DNA from 2 places in the Cohaesibacter sp. ES.047 genome. Region 1 is predicted to be linked to the other one. Evidence: predicted binding sites of a transcription regulator. Region 1 holds the regulator's gene; the other holds the start of a gene.
The links. Region 1 encodes HrcA, which represses chaperone genes, less so after heat shock. Its sites were predicted from a motif close to GTTAGCACTCNCNNNNNGNGAGTGCTAAC; they were not measured.

Region 1 (11,329 bases):
AGCGATCAAGGTTGATCCCCTCTTTCACCCTCAAGCCCATGATGAGGCATTCATCCCCTTGCTGTTCAAGGGTGAGGATATCCTCATCGAGCGCGCCTGTTCCCCTCTCTTCGACCCGCTTGAGCCAGCTTTCGGGATGGCGTTCATTGGCAGTCGCAATGCGTCCATTGGGCAGGGTGAGCCGTCCATGCGCCCCTGCGCCAGCGCCGACATAGTCTCCATAACGCCAATAGGTGAGATTGTGGCGGCTTTCAAAGCCGGGGCGGGCATGGTTGGAAATCTCATAGGCAGGCATACCGTGGCGCTCCAGCGCCTCGTGGGTCATCTCGTAAAGCGCAACGGACGTGTCCTCGTCCGGCAGCTCGAACTTGCCGTTGCGATAAAGGGCAAAAAAGGGCGTGTCCTGCTCGATGGTCAATTGATAGAGCGAGAGATGATCAGCGGCCAGCGCCACGGCTTCATTCAGCTCTTTGGCCCAGAGTTCCGGCGTCTGGTGCGGGCGGGCATAAATGAGATCAAAGGACATGCGCGGGAAGTGCTTTTGCGCCAGAAGGATCGCCGCCTTTGCTTCTTCGGCGCTGTGCAGACGCCCGAGGAATTTCAGTTGGTCATCATAAAGGGACTGAACCCCTAGCGAGACCCGGTTGACCCCTGCCAGCGCATAGCCCTTGAAGTGGTCCGCTTCAACAGACGTGGGATTGGCCTCAAGGGTGATTTCCGCATCGGGCGCGACATCCCAAAGATCGGCAATTTCATCGAGAAGGCTTGCCACGACAGACGGCTGCATCAGGGACGGCGTACCGCCACCGAAGAAGACCGAGGTCACTGGCTGGGCCACGCCGGCACCCTTGATGCGGGCTGCATAATGGCGCAACTCGGAGATCATTGCGCGGCCGAACTGATCCTGATCGACCGGCTTGTGGCGCACATGGCTGTTGAAGTCGCAATAGGGGCATTTGGCAAGGCAAAAGGGCCAATGAAGATAAATGCCGAAGCCGGGATTGTCCGGCCCCGGCATGTTTGACTGGCCCTGTGCCATTGGCGCCTTATCCTTCAAGACAGGCATCCGCAAACAGCTTGAAGGCGCGGGAGCGGTGGCTGAGACCATCCTTGCCGCCCGGCTTCCAGCCGTGTTTTTGATCGGAGGTCATTTCACCAAAGGTGATGTCATGGCCTTCGGGCAGGAACATGGGATCATAGCCAAAGCCCTTGTCTCCGCGTGGCGGCCAGACCGCCGTGCCCTTTACTTCGCCGCGGAAAAACTGCGTTTCCCCGTCCGGCCACGCAAGGCAGAGGACGGCAACAAAGTGGCAGGAGCGATCCTCAGGAGCGGTCGCGCCTTTCTGTTGCAGTTTTTCCTCGACATTGCGCATGGCCATCGCGAAGTCCTTGTCCGGACCGGCCCAGCGAGCCGAATAGATACCCGGATCGCCATCAAGCGCGTCAACCGCAAAGCCCGAATCATCCGCCAGAGCCGGAAGGCCGGTGGCCTTTGCCGATGCCAGCGCCTTTAGCTCCGCATTGGCTTCAAAGGTGGTGCCGGTCTCTTCGGGCTCTTCCAGATTGAGCTCGGAGGCGGTTTTGACCCTGAGGCCATAATGGGCCAGAAGCTCGCGAATTTCGCGGATCTTGCCCTGATTGTGGCTGGCGACAACAAGAGGGGTCTCTGCGGTCAGCTTGTTTGGCATGTGAGCTTCCTATTTGGCTTCGTCAGGGGCGGTCTGCACTTCGAGCAATTCGCCAATGCCCTTTTTGGCAAGGCGCATCAGCTCCATCAGTTCTTCCTCGGAGAAGGGCTCGCCTTCTGCGGTGCCCTGAATCTCGACGATACCGCCACTGCCAGTCATAACGAAATTGGCGTCGGTTTCGGCGTCGGAATCTTCCAGGTAGTCAAGATCGAGCACCGGGGTGCCATTGTAGATACCGCAGGAAATGGCTGCGACCTGATCTTTCAGAACCTTCTTGTTCGCTTCAATCATGCCGCGGGCGCGCATCCATTCGATGCAATCGTTGAGCGCGACCCATGCGCCGGTGATGGATGCTGTGCGCGTGCCGCCATCGGCCTGAATGACATCACAGTCAACGGTGATCTGGCGCTCGCCCAAAGCGCCCAGATCGACAACAGCCCGCAAGGACCGGCCGATGAGACGCTGGATTTCCTGTGTGCGGCCCGACTGTTTGCCTGCCTGCGACTCGCGGCGCATACGGTCGCCAGTGGCGCGGGGCAGCATGCCATATTCGGCCGTGACCCAGCCCCGATTCTGACCACGCAGCCAGGGCGGGATGCGCTCTTCAAGGCTTGCAATGCAAAGAACATGGGTATCACCAGCCTTGATCAGACAGGAGCCCTCCGCATGTTTGGAGACATTGCGGGTGATCGTCACCTGGCGCTTCTCATCTGGATTTCGCTTGGATGGGCGCATATGGGTTCTCCTGCCTTCCATTTTTGACCAACTGGACCATATAGTATTGCGGGGAGCATCGCCGCCTATCGTCGCTGCCGTCCAGTTGGGATGGGCAGAACAGGCATGCAAGCTCCCGTGTCTGGGCTGTTTTAGAAATGCTTGCAGCTCAAAGCAAGGTGTGGCTTGCGGCATTTGCAGTTTTTGAGGCATAACAGGTTGCTTGACCGCCAAGCAAGCGGGTTGTTGCCCTCATCAACCCAGTTTGTCATTGCGGCATCGGAAATAGGTGACATGATCGATTTCGAACGCTTCAACCAGATCTCCCCCCTGACCGGTATGGACGACCGGCTGAAGGATATTTTTCGCACCATCGTCGAATCCTATCTGGAAACCGGTGATCCCGTCGGGTCACGCAACATTTCCAAGGCCCTGCCGATCTCCCTGTCGCCCGCCTCGGTGCGCAATGTCATGTCCGATCTGGAGCAACTGGGCCTTGTCTATTCGCCCCACACCAGTGCCGGACGCCTGCCCACCGAGTTGGGCTTGCGCTTCTTTGTCGATGCGATGATGGAATTCGGTGATCTGTCCAACGACGAACGCCGCATTATCGAACGTCAGATGGCCTCATCCCATGCCCCCGAAGCCGGGGTGGAAAATCTGTTGACCAAGGCAAGCCAGATGCTCTCTGGCATGTCGTCGGGAGCGGGGCTGGTGCTCAGCTCAAAGCAGGACAAACGCCTCAAGCATGTGGAATTCGTGCGACTGGAAACCACCAAGGCCTTGGTGATTCTGGTCGATGAGGATGATCGGGTGGAAAACCGTCTGATCGATCTACCCTCCGGTCTGCCCGCATCGGCTCTCACCGAAGCGAGCAATTTTCTCAATGCCCATATCCGGGGCAAGACCCTGTTGGCAGCACAGGAAGAGGTTGAGGCCCACAGGCATGATCTGCAAGCCGAGCTTGATGATCTCAGCGCCAAACTGGTGGAAGCCGGCCTTGCCACATGGGCGGGCGCATCGAACGATCAGCCCCAGAGCCTGATTGTGCGGGGCCGTTCCAAACTGTTGGAAAATGTCACCGCGCGGGAAGATCTGGAACGCATCCGGCACCTGTTTGACGATCTTGAATCGAAGAAGGATCTGATCCAGCTGCTGCAACTGGCTGACGAGGGTGACGGGGTCCGCATCTACATCGGGTCCGAAAACAAGCTCTTCTCCTTGTCCGGGTCGTCTGTTATCGTCTCCCCCTATCGCGACAGTGATCGCAACATCGTAGGCATTCTGGGGGTCATCGGCCCGACGCGGCTCAATTATGCCCGCATTGTTCCCATGGTCGATTACACCGCGCGGGTGCTCAGCAGCATGCTGTCTGACCCGTCTTGAGATCTTAATGCCAGGATTGAAATTTCCGCCTTTTGATCGCTAAACAAGATGCCTCTTGCAAAAACCATGGTGTAATACCTATCTGTGTTTCGGATCATACCTGATCTTGCCGAGAGCAATTTTCGGGAATTTCGGTTCCCGACCATACACTGACATACTGATAAGCAGCGTTTCGATCTAATCTGGCACCCCGGATTATCGTCAAAGCGTTCTGGAGAGACCCAGCCTCGTGAACCAGCCATCTCTTTTGACTCGCTCAGGAATTCCTGAAGAGTTTCGTGTTTTGATTGAACAATATCCTCGCGCCGAGTGGGGTACAGTCCATACCATTGGCGGTCTGGGACAATTCTGGCTTGACCGCCATGACGATTTTCGCCAGATGGCCGCCATGATGGATCAAGGAACCAACAAGGCGCTGGAAGGCGAGATGCAACCAATGGAGTTCGCCCAATGGTTCGCGCCACGACTCAACAGCTTTCTTGGCGGGCTGAACGGGCATCATCAGATTGAAGATTATCAATATTTTCCCGTTTTCGCAGCCGCTGACGATCGGCTGAAGGGGGGATTTGATCTTCTGGACGAAGATCACCATCTGCTGCATGACATGCTCGAGCGCAACGCCGCTGCCGCCAATGATTTCATCCAGGTGTTGCAGAGCGAAGGTCAACAGGATCCCCGCAAGGCGCTGGATATCTATGCGCAGGAAGCGAAAGGCCTTTTAAGCGGTCTGATGCGCCATCTGGAAGATGAGGAAGATCTGATCCTGCCCCTGCTTATGGATCAGGGTGAAGCAAAGTTCGGCGGCTACTAATGACGTCACGACGATCAGAAGTATTCAACTGATCCAGACGCAGCACTTGATTTTTCTGTCAGAAAGCTCGATATCCGGGGCTAACCAAAGCCCGTGTGCCGGTTATCGAGTTGCTGGCATGAAGCGAGATACCAATTAGAGGCTAATACATGTCTGACGAAATGCAAAAGTCTGAAGCTGATGAAGAGCAAGTTGCAGAGGCACAGGCCGGGGATACCACTTCCGAAGAGCCGTATCTCAATCCTCTGGAAGCCGCAGAATTGCGCATCGCCGAGTTGGAAAGGGACGCTGCCGAGATGAAGGAGCAGCTCCTGCGCACGATTGCCGATATGGAAAATCTGCGTCGTCGCACCGAAAAGGAAGTCAAGGACGCCAAGCAGTTCTCGGTGACGAGCTTTGCGCGCGACATGCTGGCGGTGGCCGACAATCTGCGCCGCGGGCTGGAAACCATTCCCGATGAAGAGCGAGCCAATGCAGAAGGCACGTTGCGCGCACTTTTGGATGGCACCGCAATGACCGAGCGGGAAATGCTCAAGACGCTCGAGAAGCACGGCGTCAAGAAGCTGAACCCAGAAGGGGAGAAATTCGACCCCAACTATCATCAGGCCATGTTCGAAGTACCCAATCCCGAAGTGCCCAACAATTCGGTGGTGCAGGTGGTACAGGCCGGATATGTCATCGGAACGCGCGTTCTGCGTCCGGCCATGGTCGGCGTTGCCAAGGGTGGCCCGAAATTCGTCGCCAAGCCTGATGAGCAGGAAGCCCCGTCTGCCGATCCGTCCGACATTGAAGGCATCGACAAGAGCGTCTGACCTTCCGGCGACCGGTGGGTCGCTCTGTTTGAAACAATGATCCAACCCTTCTGTCCCTTGGGGCAGGAGGGTTTTTCGTGTCATCCGTAGACCTTCAATCGAAAAGAGAATCGGTCCTTACCATTCATCTTTTACGGGAACGTGCGCTGTTTCGTCGCAGTTCTCCTGCGCAATTCGGATCCGAAACATGATTTTTGTCAAAGTTGAGCCCAAGCGGCGGGATTAAATTTATTCCAACCTTGTGGTTCGGGTTTGCCAGTGCGTCTCTCTCCTCCCCTCGACGTTCCTCTGCTGGCGTCAGGCCCATGGATCACATTCTCAAGGAGACTCTTTTGAGTCTCCTTTTCTTTTTTTGGTCTCTTCAAGCCTATTCGGAATGCGGTGACAGCCTGTTGTCTTTGTCTTTTCAGCGGGTTCGAACGCGTTCGAGCAACCAGGCGCGAAACTGGATGGCCGCCGGGCTGGCATGACCGCGCCGCCGGATCAGCTTGACAGATTTCCCCAGTGATAGAGGCGTCTCGTCCAGCGCAACAAGAGAACCTTCATCTAGCGCCCCGGAAATCAGCGGTTCATGTGCCATGAACATGCCGTGGGCCTGACGCGCGGCTTCGATCGCCAACCAGTGGTTGGCATAGCGAGCGCCATCATTCCAGTGAACGTCAAGGTCAGGCGCGCGCCTTTTGGCCCATGTCTGCCAGTCATCGGGGGATGTTGCGTCATGGATGAGAGGGGCGCTGTGCCAATTGGTGCGATCCCTCAGCCCCAGAATATCCCGAAACTGCGCGCTACATACGGGCAGAAGCGCATCATCGAACAGAAAGTCGGCCAGCAAGCCGTCTGCGATCTTGTCCTGATCGCTGATGAGAAAATCCGGTCGGTTGTCGGTTTGCAAAGACTTCTGGTGGTCAGCTGGCTGCAACGTGACCAAAAGGCCGGGATTGTCTTCATAAAAGTGAGCAAGAGCGGGTGCCAACCATCCGTCAATGAGCATCGCAGGCGCGGCAATGAGGATTGTCTGCTTGGCACTTGGTTCGCGCTCACGCGGCAGAAGACTGGCGATGTCATCAAGAATGCGCGTGACATCATCGAGAATGTCCCGACCATGCTCTGTCAGCTCCACCGCGTTTGATCGTCTGACGAACAGCGGTTTCCCAAGCCATTTTTCCAGTCCCTTGACATGTTGAGAGATGGCGGTGGCTGTCACATCCAGCTCCTGTGCTGCCCGTGCGAAAGAGCCGTGGCGCGCTGCGGCTTCAAAGGCCTTGATGGCGCTGAAGGGTGGAAGGCTGCGAGACAATGGTTTCCCCGATGATGCTGTGGTCATTCTTCGACATGCGATAAGAGGGTTACTTTTTCTTAGCCTGTTTTCCGGTGTTTTTCTATCAAAACAAGTCGGATGCCGCCCTGTCGCATCCACTTGTCGCACCCCCTTCCGGCCATCGGGGCCCCGATTGCAGGCTTCGCGATCACCCCGTACGAAAAACCCCGACCATGTTCATGATCGGGGTCTCTCTAACCATCGGTTTGGCTCATGCGCCAGATTGGTTTTTAGGCTTGTTTGCCTTCGGCTGCGGCGAGCAGCGTGGCGTTGCCGCCTGCGGCTGTGGTGTCGATACACAGGTGCCGCTCAAGCAGGTACCGATGCACATCAAACTCCGTGATCAGCGGCAACAGCATGCCCTTGCGCTTGGCAAGGATCACCCGCATCGCCTTGAGGGTGTCGCTTTCAGCGTTGCTGGCAATTGCGGCCACGCCTTCGAGACGACCCAGAATATCGGGATCGATATGACCGTCAAAGCCGACAATCGGGGCATCGGCCTGTTTCAGTTTTTCTGCCAGAGCTTTGGCTCCGGGCGCAACGGCCACGACCGCGTTGCCCGCAACAAGAGCTGCCGTTGCCTGCTGAAGCACCGCCTCTTCATCAGGTCCGGTCACCAGCACCGTACCACGGGGCGCAAATGACAGCCTGTTGGATTCGCCCGTCGGCCCGGGCAGTTCCCGCGGCTCCAGATCATCCTTGATGCACTCATCAAATTTCAGCGGCATGTCGCAAACACCTTTCAGAGCCGCAAAGCGATAGTTGTTCGACGCCCATTCGGCTTGCAGGTCTTTCTTGGCGTTGAGGCCATGCACCGCATTTTGCAACTCGACACCCGAGAAGGCTTCGCTGCCCTTTACTGGTACATAGCGCGGGGCCTGATTAAAGAATCGCTCGACATAGTGCGGCCCGCCTGCCTTTGGTCCGGTACCGGACAGCCCTTCGCCACCGAACGGCTGAGAGCCGACAACAGCGCCAATCTGGTTGCGGTTGACATACATGTTGCCGACCTTGATGCGATCAACAACTTCCTGCACACGGTTGTCCATGCGGGTGTGCAGACCGAAGGTGAGGCCGAAGCCCTTGGCATTGATGGAGGCGATCACCTTCTCGATGCTCTTGGCCGAGAATTTGGCGACATGAAGCACCGGCCCGAAGATTTCCTCCTCCAGCTCCTCAATACCCGAAAGCTCGATCAGGGTTGGAGCACAGAAAAGCCCGCCTTCTGGCACATCAAGTTGCTTGAGCACCTTGCCTGAAGCGCGCATCTTGCTGCAATGGCTGTTGATTTTGGCCTTGGCTGCCTGGTCAATGACCGGGCCGACATCGGTTGCCCAGGACCATGGATCGCCGATTTCCAACTCTTGCATCGCGCCCATGAGCATGTGGACCACCTTGTCAAAGACATCTTCCTGCACATAAAGCATTCTCAGCGCCGAGCAGCGCTGGCCCGCGGACTGGAAGCTTGAGGCAACGATATCGCGCACCGCCTGTTCCGGCAGAGCCGTGGAATCGACGATCATAGCATTGAGGCCACCAGTTTCCGCAATCAGCGGAGCGTCTGGCGCCATGGCCTCAGCCATAGCGCGGTTGATGGTCTGGGCGGTCGCGGTCGAACCGGTGAAGCAGACCCCTGCGATGCGCGGATCGCTGGTCAAGGGCGCACCCACGGTCGGGCCATCACCGGGCAGAAGCTGAAGAGCCGCAGCGGGTACGCCCGCTTCATGCATGAGCTCGATGGCGCGGGCCGCGATAAGCGGTGTCTGGCCTGCAGGCTTGGCGATCACCGCATTGCCCGCTGCGAGAGCGGCGAGGATCTGGCCGCTAAAGATGGCCAGCGGGAAGTTCCATGGCGAAATGCAGGTGATAGTGCCGCGGGCCTTTTGGGCACCCTCAGGATCAAGACGTTCGGCTTCGTTGGCGTAGAAGAGAGCAAAATCGACCGCTTCACGCACTTCACCGATGCAGTCGAGCATGATCTTGCCCGCTTCACGGCTGGCAAGGGCAAAGAACTCTTCTGCGTTGTCTTCATAGAGATCGGCGATCTTGCGCAAGACCTCAGCGCGTTTACTGGCGGGAACCGCCGACCATTGTGCGCAGCCATCTGCGGATGCCGCAAGGGCCGTCTCCACGTCCGCGGCAGTGGCTTCGATGACTTCCCCGACGATATCGGACGGGTTGGCGGGATTGCGCAGCTCTATTGTTTCGGTTGCGGAAAGATCGCCAGCGATGATTGGCTTTGCCACCCATTTGTGGGTCAGGAAGTTGCCGCGTTTCTCATCAAGCTGAGCAATGGTGAGCGGCTCGGTGTGATCCCAGCCCTTGGCGTTGCGCCGCTTGTCACCGAACAGATCAGCGGGACGGGTGAGAAACCCGTTCTCGATGTTGTCACCGAGCGCCTTGACCTGTGCGAAAGGATCCTTGGCGATTTCTTCGGGTGCGATGCTCTCATCAACGATCTGGTTGACGAAGGAAGAGTTGGCGCCGTTTTCCAGCAGGCGGCGAACCAGATAAGCAAGAAGATCGGAGTGAGCCCCGACCGGCGCATATATGCGGCAGCTGATCTTCTCTTTCTTCATCAGGGTTTCAAACAAGCTTTCGCCCATGCCATGCAGGCGCTGGAATTCGTAAGCTTTCTTGGAGATGCCGCTGGATCTGGCCATTTCGACGATAGCTGAAACCGAGTGGGCATTGTGCGAAGCAAACTGCGGATAGATGCAATCCGTCATGTCCAGCAGACGCCGGGCGTTGGACAGATAGGAAACGTCTGAATTGACCTTGCGGGTGAAAACCGGGAAGCTCTCCAGCCCCATGGTCTGGGCGCGCTTGATCTCTGCATCCCAATAGGCACCCTTGACCAGACGCACGGTAATGCGGCGATCCAGTTTTTTGGCCAGCATATACAGCCAGTCGATGACAAAGGAGGCGCGGTGCCCATAGGCCTGTACCACGACGCCAAAGCCGTCCCAATCTTTCAAGGCCGGATCGGACAGCACCTTCTCGATCACGTCGAGGGACAGATCGAGCCGGTCCATTTCCTCGGCATCGATGTTGAAGCCCATGTTGGCTGAGCGGGCAAGCAGCGCAAGGCCGAACGTGCGTGAGGTCAGCTCCGAGAGAACCTGCTCCCGCTTTCCTGCTTCATAGCGGGGATGCAAGGCGGACAGCTTGACCGAAATGCCCGGGTTTTCGATGCACACGTCGGATTTGCAAAGCGGTGCGAGGGCGGTGATCGCGTCGGAGTAGGCCAGATGATATTTGCGAGCGTCTTCCTCAGTCCGGGCCGACTCGCCCAGCATGTCATAGGAATAGGTGTAGCCCTTCTTCTCCATGCCCTTGGCGCGGTTGGTGGCCCGTTCGATGTTCGTGCCCAGTACAAACTGACGGCCCAGTTCCTTCATCGCCTGACCGACAGCGGTCCGCACAACAGGCTCGCCCATCCGCTTGACCATTCCGTGCAATGTGTTGGCTAGGCCCGCTTCATCGTTGGTCTTGAGCACCCGACCGGTGAGCATCAGGCCCCAGGTGGATGCGTTGATCAGGGGTGAGGAGGATTGACCCAGATGCTGGCCCCATTCGCTGGGGGCGATCTTGTCGGAGATAAGCGCGTCGATGGTCTCTGCATCAGGGACGCGCAGCAGCGCCTCGGCAAGACACATCAAGGCAACCCCCTCACGGGTGGACAGACCATATTCGGCGAGAAAATTCTCCATCATGGTGGGATTGGTCGTCTCGCGAATGGCCCGGATGAGCTCGGCGGCATGCTCACTTGCCCGGCGGCAGAGCCCGTCGCTCAATTGCGCGTCCTCGACAAGACGGCGAATATTGGTCGCTTCGTCAGCCAGATTATGATCACGAATGACCTGACGAAGCATGACGAGGCGGCTATCGAAATCTGTGGTGATCGACTGATCCATGGGTCGCTCCTGAAAGATGCGCTTCGCCGATATGAAGATCTGTTTTTTATATTTGCCGTTTTCGCCGATTGCTTGGGCGTTGGCGATTTCAATAGTCCGCGAAGGCTTTGATTGCGTTGATTGCTGGCGCTCAATTTATCGAAAAACGCCTAGTCAGAGTGACTATAATCATCTTGGAATTAGAGAATTTTCTTGAATATTGGGCGAATTTCTTGCAGATTACCCATGAATGGAGCCCAAAATGGACAATTTGGATAATCTTGATCGCAAAATACTTGATGTGCTTGCCGATCAGGGGCGCATAACTGTCACAGACCTTGCGCGCCATGTCGGCCTATCCAAAACGCCTTGCCAGATTCGCATGCGGCGCCTTGAAGAAAAAGGCTTTATCCGCGGCTATGCGGCGGTGCTCGATCCGGAAAAACTCGGTGAAGGGCATGTTGCCTTTGTCCAAGTTTCCCTCAGTGATACGCGATCAGAGGCGCTGAACGCCTTCAACGAGGCGGTGCGGCACATCCGCGAAATCGAGCAATGCCACATGATAGCATCAAATTTTGATTATCTTTTGAAAATTCGTACCCGCGACATGAGCAATTATCGAAAAGTGCTAGGCGAAAAGATCTCCGCCCTGCCCCATGTCTCGCATACCTCCACCTTCGTGGTGATGGAAGCGGTCAAGGACC
Region 2 (11,329 bases), 1.8 Mb from region 1:
TACCCTGTTTGAGCAACATGTCTCGGTAAGCAGTATTTTTTGAAAGGCGCCTTCATCATGAATTCAGGACACGCGGATGCCAATTCAATCCGCATTGCAGTTGTCAGTTCTGACCCCGCCTTCCGCCGCATGATCAGCGACCAGTTGTCAGGCACTCTCGAGTCCAAGCTGCAGCGCGGCTGTGACTTCCAGATCTTTGACGGCAAAGTCCCTGCGAGCTTTCTGATGGAGCCTGCGTGCGCCCTCATCACCTTTGAGGAAGACGAAGAGCTGAAGGTCCTGTCGCGCCTTGCCAGCCGCCATCCCAACATGCTGTTGCTGGCGCTGAGTGAAAATGGCTCGGTGTCGCGCGCCGTTGCCTCCATGCAGGCCGGGGCTCATGATTTTGTTGCGCGCCCTGTTTCAGCCGATGCTTTGGCCAACCGCCTCAGTGATCTGCTTGTTCATCACCGCCCTGCCCCTCATGCCGATCCGGTGGCGAGCGTGGCCTCGCCGAAGCCCGGCCACGCGACAGCCGAGATTCTGACGCGCGGTGAGGATATCGTGGCTGAGGAAGATGTGATCAAGGATTTCGAAGGCTTCATCGGCAATTCCCCTGCCATGCAGGGGGTCTATGACCAGATCATGCGGGTCTCCGCATCAAGGGCGCCGGTGTTCATCACAGGCGAATCCGGCACGGGCAAGGAAGTCTGCGCGCAGGCCCTGCATGCCCGCTCCAGCCGCGGCTCGGGCTCCTTTATCGCCATCAACTGCAGCGCCATCCCCAAGGATCTGATGGAATCAGAGCTGTTCGGCCACATGCGCGGCGCCTTTACCGGCGCGACCGAAGACCGCAAGGGCGCAGCCGAAATGGCCGATGGTGGCACATTGTTCCTTGACGAGATTGGCGAAATGCCGCTTGACCTTCAGGCCAAACTGTTGCGGCTCATCCAGACTGGCAGCCTCAGGCGCGTTGGCGGCAGCAAGGAAATCTCGCTCGACATCCGCTTTGTGGCGGCGACAAACCGGGATCCTCTGGAAGAGGTCCGCGCAGGGCGTTTCCGTGAAGATCTGTTCTACCGCATGCATGTGCTGCCGATCCACCTGCCGCCCCTGCGCGAGCGTGTCGGAGATATCATGCCTCTCGCCCGCTCTTTCCTGTCGCAATATGCGCTCGAGGAAAGCAAGGGCTTCAAACTCTTCTCGCTTGAGGCAGAAAGCATGCTCAAGGCCTATCGCTGGCCGGGCAATGTCAGGCAGTTGCAGAACATCATTCGCCGGCTAACGGTGATGTATGATGGCAGCGTGGTCGAAGTGGAACATCTGCCGGACCTTCTGGGCGATGACACCTTTTATGACAGCGACCTCAACGAGGCCATCAGCAATCTGCGCAATGTCGGACAAATCATGGCGTCCCACATCGAGCCATTCTGGAAACAGGAAAAGCAGATCATCGAAGGGGCGCTGAACCATTTTGATGGCAACATCTCCCGCGCTGCTGCCGCGCTCGAAATCAGCCCTTCGACGATTTATCGCAAACGCATGAGCTGGGCGCAGAAAGAAGCGGTCTAGCTCCGTCCTCCACGTTCTATCCTTTTTCTCGCCGTGCTGTTTTCTTTTGAACAGTGGCCGTGCACCGATCTTCTCTCGACAGATGCGATCTGGCTCAGTATGACAGATCCAGTATCAAGGAGCGACAAGTCTCCCAGAAGAGGTGTTTTCATGATCCTGATTGTACGGGGACGGGCGAGCGAAGCCCCCAAACCGCCACAGACCAAGCCGCAGCGCCGCAATTTCATGGTCGCGGTTGAATGCGCGTCAACGGCCGATGCAGACGAAAAAGCAACGGCATTCATGAAGGCTGGCGGTTACGACTTCATTTCCGTCATTGGCCACTTGCGGGTGACCGGCGATCTGAAGGATCCAGTCATCGCTGATATGGTGGACAAGGCGCGCCGCAACGGTATCGGCGCTGCGATTTATCGTTAGGCTTTCACTGATGAGCTATTCTCTTATTCGTCCGGCCACGGATGACGACGGTCCGGCCATCAAGGCTCTGATCGCCACCATTTTCAAAGATTATGACCATTGCTTCTTCGCCGAAGAGGAGTTCCCCGAGCTTGAGCACCCGCAAAGCTATTACGCTGCGCTTGGTGGCCAGATGTGGGTGGCAGAACAGGGCGGTGAGATCGTGGGCTGTCTTGCCGTCGGGGAGACAACGGTCGAGGGCCTGTTCGAGCTGTTCAAGGTCTATGTTGCCAAGTCGGCGCGCGGTCAGGGCCTCGCCTGGTCGATGTACAATCTGGCAACGGATCTGATCGACGAAAGAGGCGGCAAAGCGATCAGGCTTTGGACCGACACCCGTTTTGTCGAAGGCCATGCCTTCTATGACAAAATCGGCTTTGAGCGCGTGCCTGTGGTGCGCTTTCTGGGCGATGTCTCGGACACTTGGGAATATTGCTACCGGCTTGATGCAAACTAGCCGCGTGCGCTCATGCAAATGAGCATTTCCGAGACCATGTGATCTCGGAAATGCTTCAAACACATGATACTGAGCGTTCAGTTATCAAAAGAGAGCTGAACTTTTAATTCTGGCTGTCAGGTGCGGTCTGATCCGGTGCCTGCGGAGCCGGGGACTGCTGCTGATTGAAGCAGCCGCGCTGGGACCAGCCACGCTGATTGTTCTGGCCCATGGTGTTGCCCTGAAACTGGCGCCCCATGCCGGGTCCGAAGTGATGGCCGCGAGGCCCACCGCGCTTGTTCATCATGCCACGGTTCGGACGATCGGATTTGTCGATCTTGCCATCGTCATTGCGATCCATGCGACCGAACATGAAGGTCGCCGGTTGCTGAATTTCTTCAAGGGTTACCTTGCCACTGCCATCGCGGTCCATCCGCTGAAAGGCGCGAACCATCGCCTGCTGGGTGATCTTTTGCCATTCGGTCTTGAATTCTTCAAGGGTGATCGCATTGTCGCCGTCGGTGTCATTGTCCTTGATCTTGGCTTCAAGCCCTGTGGTCAGTTCCTCTTTGGTCAAGGTGCCGTCCTTGTCGGCATCAAGCGCCATGAACATTCCCCGCGGGCCCATCATGCCTTTGCCGCCACGCCCTTTAAAGCCGTGCCCCATGAAGCCTTGGCCCATATAGCCCTGCCCCATGTTCGGGCCGCGTTCAAACCCGCGTGCCGTTGCGTTGTCGATGGTCAGCGCAGTTGCGGATACACCACCGATCAGGGCAATTGCCAGGGTGATTTTGCTCAGGTTTTTCATCTCTTTGTTCCTCTATCAAACTGTGCCAATTTCTCATTGGCGGCGGGCCCGTCAGGCCGCAAGGGTCAGGTGACTGGCCTTCCGTATCCCGGGGCCGGTTGGGTGTCGGCGGGTGACCTGTAGAGAGGTTTTTGCCCTGCCGATGAAGTGAAGATAGGGGGTATTTGTCGCGAATCTATCCCGGGAAACGGCGATTTTGTCGCACTCTGTATCGCCATGAGAACTGGTTACACAGGGTTACAATTTACCGCAATTCCGCTCCCGAAAACGCGTTATTCTGTCTTGGTCATCGTAATTTTCGTGTTATCTGAAGAAGAACGAAGCAAATGGTGACACAGATCTATCCGGGTTGATCGGGATCTTGTCATCCCTGACAGCAATTGCTGGCACGGTCCGGTTTGACAGGATGCAATGGAGAGAATGGCAATGGAACAGTCGGTTCATATTCTGGTGGTGGATGATCATCAAGATATCCGCGAACTCTTGTCCAAGTATCTTTCCAAGAACGGCTTTCGTGTCAGCGACGCGGATGGTGGCACCAAGATGCGGCAGGTTCTCAAAACAGCTGCCATTGATCTCATCGTGCTTGACGTGATGATGCCGGGAGAAGATGGCCTGACACTCTGCCGGTATGTTCGCGAGAACGAGAATATTCCAGTCATCCTCCTGACTGCGCTTGGCGAGGAAACCGACCGGATCGTCGGCCTTGAGATCGGCGCCGATGATTATCTGTCCAAGCCATTCAATCCACGCGAACTGCTGGCGCGCATCAAGTCCGTTCTGCGGCGCAGCAAATCCTTGCCGCCGGAAGCCCAGAAGACCGAAGAGCCTGATGTCCTTAAATTCGAGGACTGGGAGCTGCATGTGCATCAGCGCGAGCTGCTCAGCCCAAAAGGCGTCACCGTGCCGCTCAGCGCTGCGGACTATCGTCTGCTTGTCACCTTCCTGAAACGCCCGACGATGGTGCTGTCGCGAGACCAGCTTCTGGACCTCACCTCAGGCCGCACCGCGCAGATCTTTGATCGATCCATCGACAATCAGGTCTCTCGTCTGCGCAAGAAGATCGAGGAAGATCCCAAGACCCCCAAGCTGATCAAGACCGTGCGCGGTGGAGGCTATGTCTTCACAGGCAAGGTGACCGGCAAGGTCTCATCCAGCGACCTCGACATATCTGATCTGGGAGACGCGCTTTAGCATGCCAGATGCCTCTCCCGCCCCAGACGCCTCCCCCAACAAGGATAAAAAGGGCCGGAAGGCCACTCCGTTCTGGCGTCGTTTGCGGCTGTGGCCGCTGTCGCTAGCAGGACAGCTTGTTGCGGCCCTGTTGATCGCGCTGGTCATTGCACAGGTGATTACGATCTTCATCTTTGCCAACGAGCGCTCTCAGGTTGCGGTCATGACCTATCGCGGACAGGTGCTTGATCGCACAGCATCCTTGGTGCGGGTGCTGAACCAGACCGATGAGAGCGTCCATGCCCGGGTCATTCAGGCTGCGGGTGGCCAGACCGTTCTCTACTCGATCCGGGACGAGACCCCGCTTTCCGTACCAAAGGCAGGAACGCTGGAAGCAGCTCTGGCGGGCAAACTGGAGTACCGCGCAGGCCTTGCCCACGGAACGGTTCGGATCAGCGACATTGATGAAAGCCTGTTCTGGCGTCGGCGCGACAATCGCCAGAATGACGCCCCCCCCAGAGCAATGCCGCCCCCAGGCGCAATGATGTCCAGTGACATGCCGCCCAATCCGGACCGGCGCCGCTTCATGCATGAACGGGATGATCGCAGAGGCTGGGGCCGCCGCTGGCGGGAGCAAAACCCCAACCGAGCACCGATGCGCGGACGGTTCCGCAATCCCAAACTCGAAGAACTCGACATGACCCTTGCCATCCCGCTCGACAATGGCAAATGGCTTCAAGTGCGCACCGGTTTGCCAACCCTACCGGACCAATGGGGACGGCCGTTTCTGATTTCACTCGCGATGACTGCTCTTTTGATCCTGTTGGTCGTGCTGTTCACGGTCCGACGCCTGACGGCCCCGTTGCGCGATCTCGAGCGCGCATCGCGCAAGCTGGGCAGAGGCGAAACCATCGAACCGCTCAAGGAAGCTGGCCCCAAGGAAGTGCGCAACACGATTTCCGCCTTCAATGCCATGCAGGAACGCCTGATGCGCTTCGTTCAGGACCGAACGCGCATGCTTGCTGCGGTCAGTCACGATCTGCGCACACCCATCACGACCATGCGCCTCAGGGCAGAATTCGTTGATGACGAGGAAATGCGTGACAAGATTCTGGCGACCCTTGACGAAATGCAGGCCATGACCGATGCGGTTCTTGCCTTCACCCGCGAGGACGCGACCAACGAGAAAACCCGCGAGGTTGATATCGCGGCCATGTTGTCGTCGCTTGAGGAGGATTATCAGGATCTGGGCAAGGAAGTCTGCTTCCAAGGGCCGGACAGTCTGGTCTATCCCTGCCGGGCGGTGAGCCTGAAACGGGCGTTGTGCAATCTCATCGAGAATGCCCTGCGGTATGCAGGGGACGCCAAAATCAGTCTGTCAAAAGACGCGCACGGCATCCACATCAGAATCATGGACAGCGGACCGGGCATTCCCGCAGCCAAGCTGGAGGAAGTTTTCTCTCCCTTCTATCGCGTTGAAGGATCGCGGAACAAGGAAACCGGCGGCGTCGGTCTTGGCCTCTCCATCACCCGGACGATCATTCGCAGTCACGGCGGCGATGTGACGCTTACCAACCGGCCCGAAGGCGGCCTTGAAGCGATCATCAGCCTGCCGCGATAGCAATCGACACGCTCAGAACGCCATCCATCCACCTTGGGAGGGCGCTTGCGGCCGCGCGCTGCCACCGACTTCGTTGGATGGCGATAGGATCGTCATAATCCTGTCATCAAATGGACGCCATAACCATCAATAGCCCAACAGACCCAGTATAGCCGGCTCCCGCCGGATGACGGATTTGCCCTCATCCTTGCAATGGCAGCGGAACGAAAGAGCCGGGCACAAGACAAAGGATAGCTTTATGGCGATCTCATTCCGGCTGGCAAAAGCCCAGCAATTACAGGAAATCCGCGCCCTTTACCTGAAAAACATGGCCTATATCGGCGAACGCATGGGAGTTGGTCAGCCAGCCCATGCTTTCTCTCACCTCGACCAGTTTCTCGCCAACCGCAATCTCTATGTGGCGACAAATGAGGACGGAACGGCAATTGGTGCGGCCGCCATGAGTGAAGTCGACAATGCGCTCTACCTCGATTATCTCGTGATCGGGAAAGACTGGCAGCGTCAAGGGGTTGGGTGTTTCATCCTGTCGGAGCTTGAGCTTATCGCGGAATCGCGGGAATTGCCGTTTCTCAGACTGCATACCCCCGAGGTGATGACCGAGCTCGTCGACTACTACAACGTCAGAGGCTTCACCGAGACCCACCGGGCTGAGCCAGACCACGGGCGCGACAAGATCCTGCGGGTCTATTTCCAGAAGGCGATTTCCGGCAGCGATCTACGCATGGATCCCGAGCACGAACATGATCGCCTGCTCGCCTGAGAAGCAGGCGGCATCCTTCAGACGCATAGGAGCTTTGACCAACGCAGGGCTTGAGACCTCGTCCCAAAGGACGTAATCAATGGCCTTTCTCCTCTTTCGGCAAGTTCCCATGCGTCAACCCAAGATCATTCTCACCTCTCGCGACTATTCCCTTTCGCTTTTCACATCAGACGTGCTTGCAGGCATCACCGTGGCCATGGTCGCGCTGCCTCTCAGTCTGGCGATCGCCATCGCCTCGGGCGCCGATCCCGCGAAAGGGCTCGTGACCGCCATCGTTGGCGGATTTTTCATTTCGCTGCTTGGTGGCAGCAGGGTGCAGATTGGTGGGCCGACCGGTGCTTTCATCGTTGTCGTGTTCGATGTCATCAGCACTCATGGTTACGATGGTCTGGTGCTGGCGAGCCTGATGGCGGGCATAATCCTTCTTGTGGCGGGTTATTTCCGGGTTGGCCGTCTGATCCAATTCATCCCCGATGCCGTCGTCAACGGCTTCACGATCGGCATCGGCATTATCATCGCGACCAGCCAGATCAAGGATTTCGTGGGGATCAATCTTGCCTCAGAGCCCGCGGATTTCATCGACAAGGTGCCTGCCCTCATCGCAGCCAGCGATACCGCCAGTCTGGCGGCGATTGCGATTGCGATGACCACCCTCGTGATGATCGTGCTTTTGCGCCGCACCTTTCCGCGCTTCCCCGGTCTGGTGGTTGCCATCGCGGTTGGATCGCTGCTCGTGGCGTTCCTTTCGCTTGATGTGGATACCATCGGATCGCGTTTTGGCGAGCTGCCGCGCACGCTGCCCTGGCCGCAAGTTCCCGAGATTACCCTTGATCGGATCACCGAGCTGTTTCCTTCAGCCCTGATCATCGCCTTTCTGGCAGGGGTCGAGTCGCTCTTGTCCGCGCTGGTCGCAGACCGGATGATCAACGGCAATCACCGTCCCAATGCCGAGCTTATGGCGCAAGGCGCGGCCAACATCGCATCGGCTTTGATGACCGGCCTTCCCGCAACTGGCGCTATCGCCCGAACGGCAACCAACGTGAAAGCCGGAGGGAAAACCCCCGTGGCGGGCATCGTCCATACGCTGGTCATCCTCCTCGTGATGCTCGTTGCCGCCCCGCTCGCCGGTCATCTGGCGATGCCTGCCCTTGCTGCCCTTTTGATGCTGACCGCGTGGAACATGTGCGAGGTGCACAAATGGGGTGAGTATCTCAAAGGACGACGGAGCGACCTCGTTCTGCTTCTGTTGACGCTCAGCCTCACGGTTCTTGTGGATCTGACCGTCGCGATCGGCGTCGGTGTGTCGGTAGGGCTTGCATTGCGTCTGTCTCGGAGGAAAGCTGTCGATAGTGACTGGCACACTCCGGAGCGCTGATATCTGATGGTTTCCTCTTCCCTGCCCCGCCTCATCCTCACCGGCCCGGAAAGTTCGGGCAAAACAATTCTGGCGCAGGCATTGGTGGAGACACTCGATGGCATTCTTGCGCCGGAATATCTACGGGACTATTTCGAGGTGCGAGGGGAATTGACGCTCGAGGATGCCATTCCCATCGCACAAGGCCAGTGGGCCAATGAAGAACGCGCAGGCGACATCGCGCAGGCAGAAGACAAATTGCTGATTTGCGACACTGACCTGATTTCATCCCTCGTGTATTCTTGCCATTATTACGAAGACGAGCTCAACACACCGCTTTGGGCGCAGTGGGAACAGTGGGCAGAGAGCCACAAGAAACGTCTCAAATCGCCGCCCTTCGCGCCCCGTCTTTATGTTCTTTGCGGAACGGATTGCCCTTGGGTGCCCGATGGTCAGCGCGACGCACCGGAGAACAGGGAGCACTTTCTCCGTCTGTTCGAGTGCGAATTGAAGGCTCAAGGGTGTGACTATATCACCGTGTGGGGTTCGGTGGAGGAACGACTGAGCGCTGTGCTGTTCCATCTCGTTCAGAACCATCTCAAACGCGGCTGAGCGCCACCTATCGCTCGCTCACCCCTCCCTCAAATCCGACAATCTAAAGGGTATCGCGTTTGATTTTTGCGCTAAAACCGAGGGCTGGCGCGATGCGGAAGGGCTCCTGCTACCAAATGGGCAGAAAAAATTGTCGCTTTTTTCGATCGTTTTCTTGACTTGCCTGTACGTCGTGACTACATGAAAGTCCGTCGTTGGCACTCACCAATAGAGAGTGCTAACAGGCTTGTAAATCGAGGAGCAGACCGCTCGGATGCCGCTGTATAAGATAGGGGCATTATACGCCCTTGTCGAGGGTCCGACGGCTGCATAACAGACAAGGGAACGTTTCAGAGATGAAATTCCGTCCTCTGCATGACCGCGTCGTCGTACGCCGCGTAAAATCCGAAGAGAAAACCGCTGGTGGCATCATCATTCCTGATACCGCCAAAGAAAAGCCGAGCGAAGGCGAAATCGTTGCTGTTGGCAACGGTGCTCGTGACGAAGCTGGCAACCTGGTCGCGCTGGAAGTTAAAGCGGGCGACCGTGTTCTGTTCGGCAAATGGTCCGGCACCGAAGTCAAAATCGACGGTGAAGACCTGCTGATCATGAAAGAGTCCGACATCATGGGCATCCTGGGCTAAGCGCCAGGAAAACCCGTCGAACCGCCTCTTATAGACAAGTACTAGATTTCAGGAAGAGCTAACATGGCTGCTAAAGAAGTCAAATTTGGTCCCGACGCCCGCGAGAAAATGCTGCGCGGCGTGGACATTCTGGCTAACGCTGTAAAAGTCACCTTGGGCCCGAAAGGCCGCAACGTGGTGATTGAAAAATCCTTCGGCGCACCGCGCATCACCAAAGATGGTGTTTCCGTTGCCAAGGAAATCGAACTTGAAGACAAGTTCGAAAACATGGGCGCACAGATGGTGCGTGAAGTTGCGTCCAAAACCAACGACATCGCTGGTGACGGCACGACCACTGCTACCGTTCTGGCGCAGGCTATCGTTCGCGAAGGCCACAAGTTCGTTGCTGCTGGCATGAACCCGATGGACCTGAAGCGCGGCATTGATATCGCTGTTGCCGAGACCCACAAGGCGCTCGAAGCTTCCTCCAAAACGATCAACTCTTCTGAAGAAGTTGCTCAGGTTGGCACCATCTCCGCTAACGGCGAAGCCGAAATCGGCCAGATGATCGCTGATGCGATGCAGAAAGTTGGCAACGAAGGTGTTATCACCGTAGAGGAAGCCAAGTCTCTGGAAACCGAGCTGGAAGTCGTTGAAGGCATGCAGTTCGACCGTGGTTACCTGTCTCCGTACTTCGTAACCAACACCGAGAAAATGATCGCTGATCTGGAAGATCCGTACATCCTGCTGCACGAGAAGAAACTCTCCAACCTGCAGACGATGCTTCCGATCCTTGAAGCCGTTGTTCAGTCTTCCCGTCCGCTGCTCATCATAGCAGAAGACATCGAAGGCGAAGCGCTTGCTACGCTCGTTGTCAACAAACTGCGCGGCGGCCTGAAAATTGCTGCTGTCAAAGCTCCTGGCTTCGGCGATCGCCGCAAAGCCATGCTCGAAGACATTGCTGTCCTGACCGGCGGCACCGTGATCTCCGAAGACGTTGGCATCAAACTCGAAAGCGTTACCCTCGACATGCTGGGTACTGCCAAGAAGGTCAACATCACCAAAGAGACCACCACGATCGTTGATGGTGCTGGCGCAAAAGACGGCATCGAAGCCCGCGTTGCACAGATCAAAGCTCAGATCGAGGAAACCTCTTCTGACTATGACCGTGAAAAACTTCAGGAACGTCTGGCGAAACTCGCTGGCGGTGTTGCTGTTATCCGCGTTGGCGGTGCAACCGAAGTTGAAGTGAAAGAACGCAAAGACCGCGTTGACGACGCCCTGAACGCAACCCGCGCTGCTGTTGAAGCCGGTATTGTTCCTGGTGGTGGCACCGCCCTTCTGCGCGCAACCACGGCTGTCGAGAAACTCACCTCTGACAACCCTGACATTGAAGCTGGCATCAAGATCGTTCTTCATGCCCTCAAATCTCCTATCCGCCAGATCGCCGAAAACGCTGGTGTTGAAGGCTCGATCGTTGTCAACAAAGTTCTGGAAGGCGACGAGTCCCTTGGCTTCGACGCTCAGACAGAAAGCTATGTCAACATGATCGAAGCTGGCATCATCGACCCGACCAAAGTGGTTCGCACTGCTCTGCAGGATGCAGCCTCTATCGCTGGTCTGATGATCACCACCGAAGCCATGGTCGCTGATGCACCGTCTAAAGATGGCGGCGCTCCTGCAATGCCTGATATGGGTGGCATGGGCGGCATGGGCGGCATGGGCGGCATGATGTAAGTCATACCCCAGCTACTTTGCTGAGATTAGGGCAGTCCATAGCGGGCTGCCCTTTTTTTGTTGCGCCCATGCTTCTCGCTTGGTCGCGCGTCCTCGCGGCGGAGCCGCTGCGGGCGTGTCATTGTCTGATTTGCGCGTCCTCGGGGCTAACGCCCCTGCGGGCGTCGCGGGGTGGCGGCATGATGTAAGTCATACCCCAGCCACCTTGCTGAGATTAGGGCA

Region 2: a site for HrcA is predicted at 8,962-8,990, ahead of groES (co-chaperone GroES). Genes of this name have one in related genera too.

Annotation. Positions count from the first base shown of each region.
Region 1 covers NZ_LT907844.1:724,469-735,797, forward strand. Annotated here, with positions in the region: gene hemW (radical SAM family heme chaperone HemW) at 1-1,039, opposite strand, end outside; gene rdgB (RdgB/HAM1 family non-canonical purine NTP pyrophosphatase) at 1,047-1,688, opposite strand; gene rph (ribonuclease PH) at 1,698-2,423, opposite strand; gene hrcA (heat-inducible transcriptional repressor HrcA) at 2,697-3,788, shown strand; gene CPH65_RS03205 (hemerythrin domain-containing protein) at 4,072-4,599, shown strand; gene grpE (nucleotide exchange factor GrpE) at 4,749-5,411, shown strand; gene CPH65_RS03215 (LysR family transcriptional regulator) at 5,818-6,708, opposite strand; gene putA (bifunctional proline dehydrogenase/L-glutamate gamma-semialdehyde dehydrogenase PutA) at 6,960-10,646, opposite strand; gene CPH65_RS03225 (Lrp/AsnC family transcriptional regulator) at 10,888-11,329, shown strand, end outside.
Region 2 covers NZ_LT907844.1:2,570,132-2,581,460, reverse strand. Annotated here, with positions in the region: gene CPH65_RS11770 (sigma-54 dependent transcriptional regulator) at 58-1,551, shown strand; gene CPH65_RS11765 (hypothetical protein) at 1,702-1,968, shown strand; gene CPH65_RS11760 (GNAT family N-acetyltransferase) at 1,979-2,461, shown strand; gene CPH65_RS11755 (EF-hand domain-containing protein) at 2,565-3,248, opposite strand; gene CPH65_RS11750 (response regulator) at 3,675-4,442, shown strand; gene CPH65_RS11745 (ATP-binding protein) at 4,444-6,042, shown strand; gene CPH65_RS11740 (GNAT family N-acetyltransferase) at 6,281-6,802, shown strand; gene CPH65_RS11735 (SulP family inorganic anion transporter) at 6,912-8,177, shown strand; gene CPH65_RS11730 (AAA family ATPase) at 8,184-8,768, shown strand; gene groES (co-chaperone GroES) at 9,104-9,391, shown strand; gene groL (chaperonin GroEL) at 9,455-11,107, shown strand.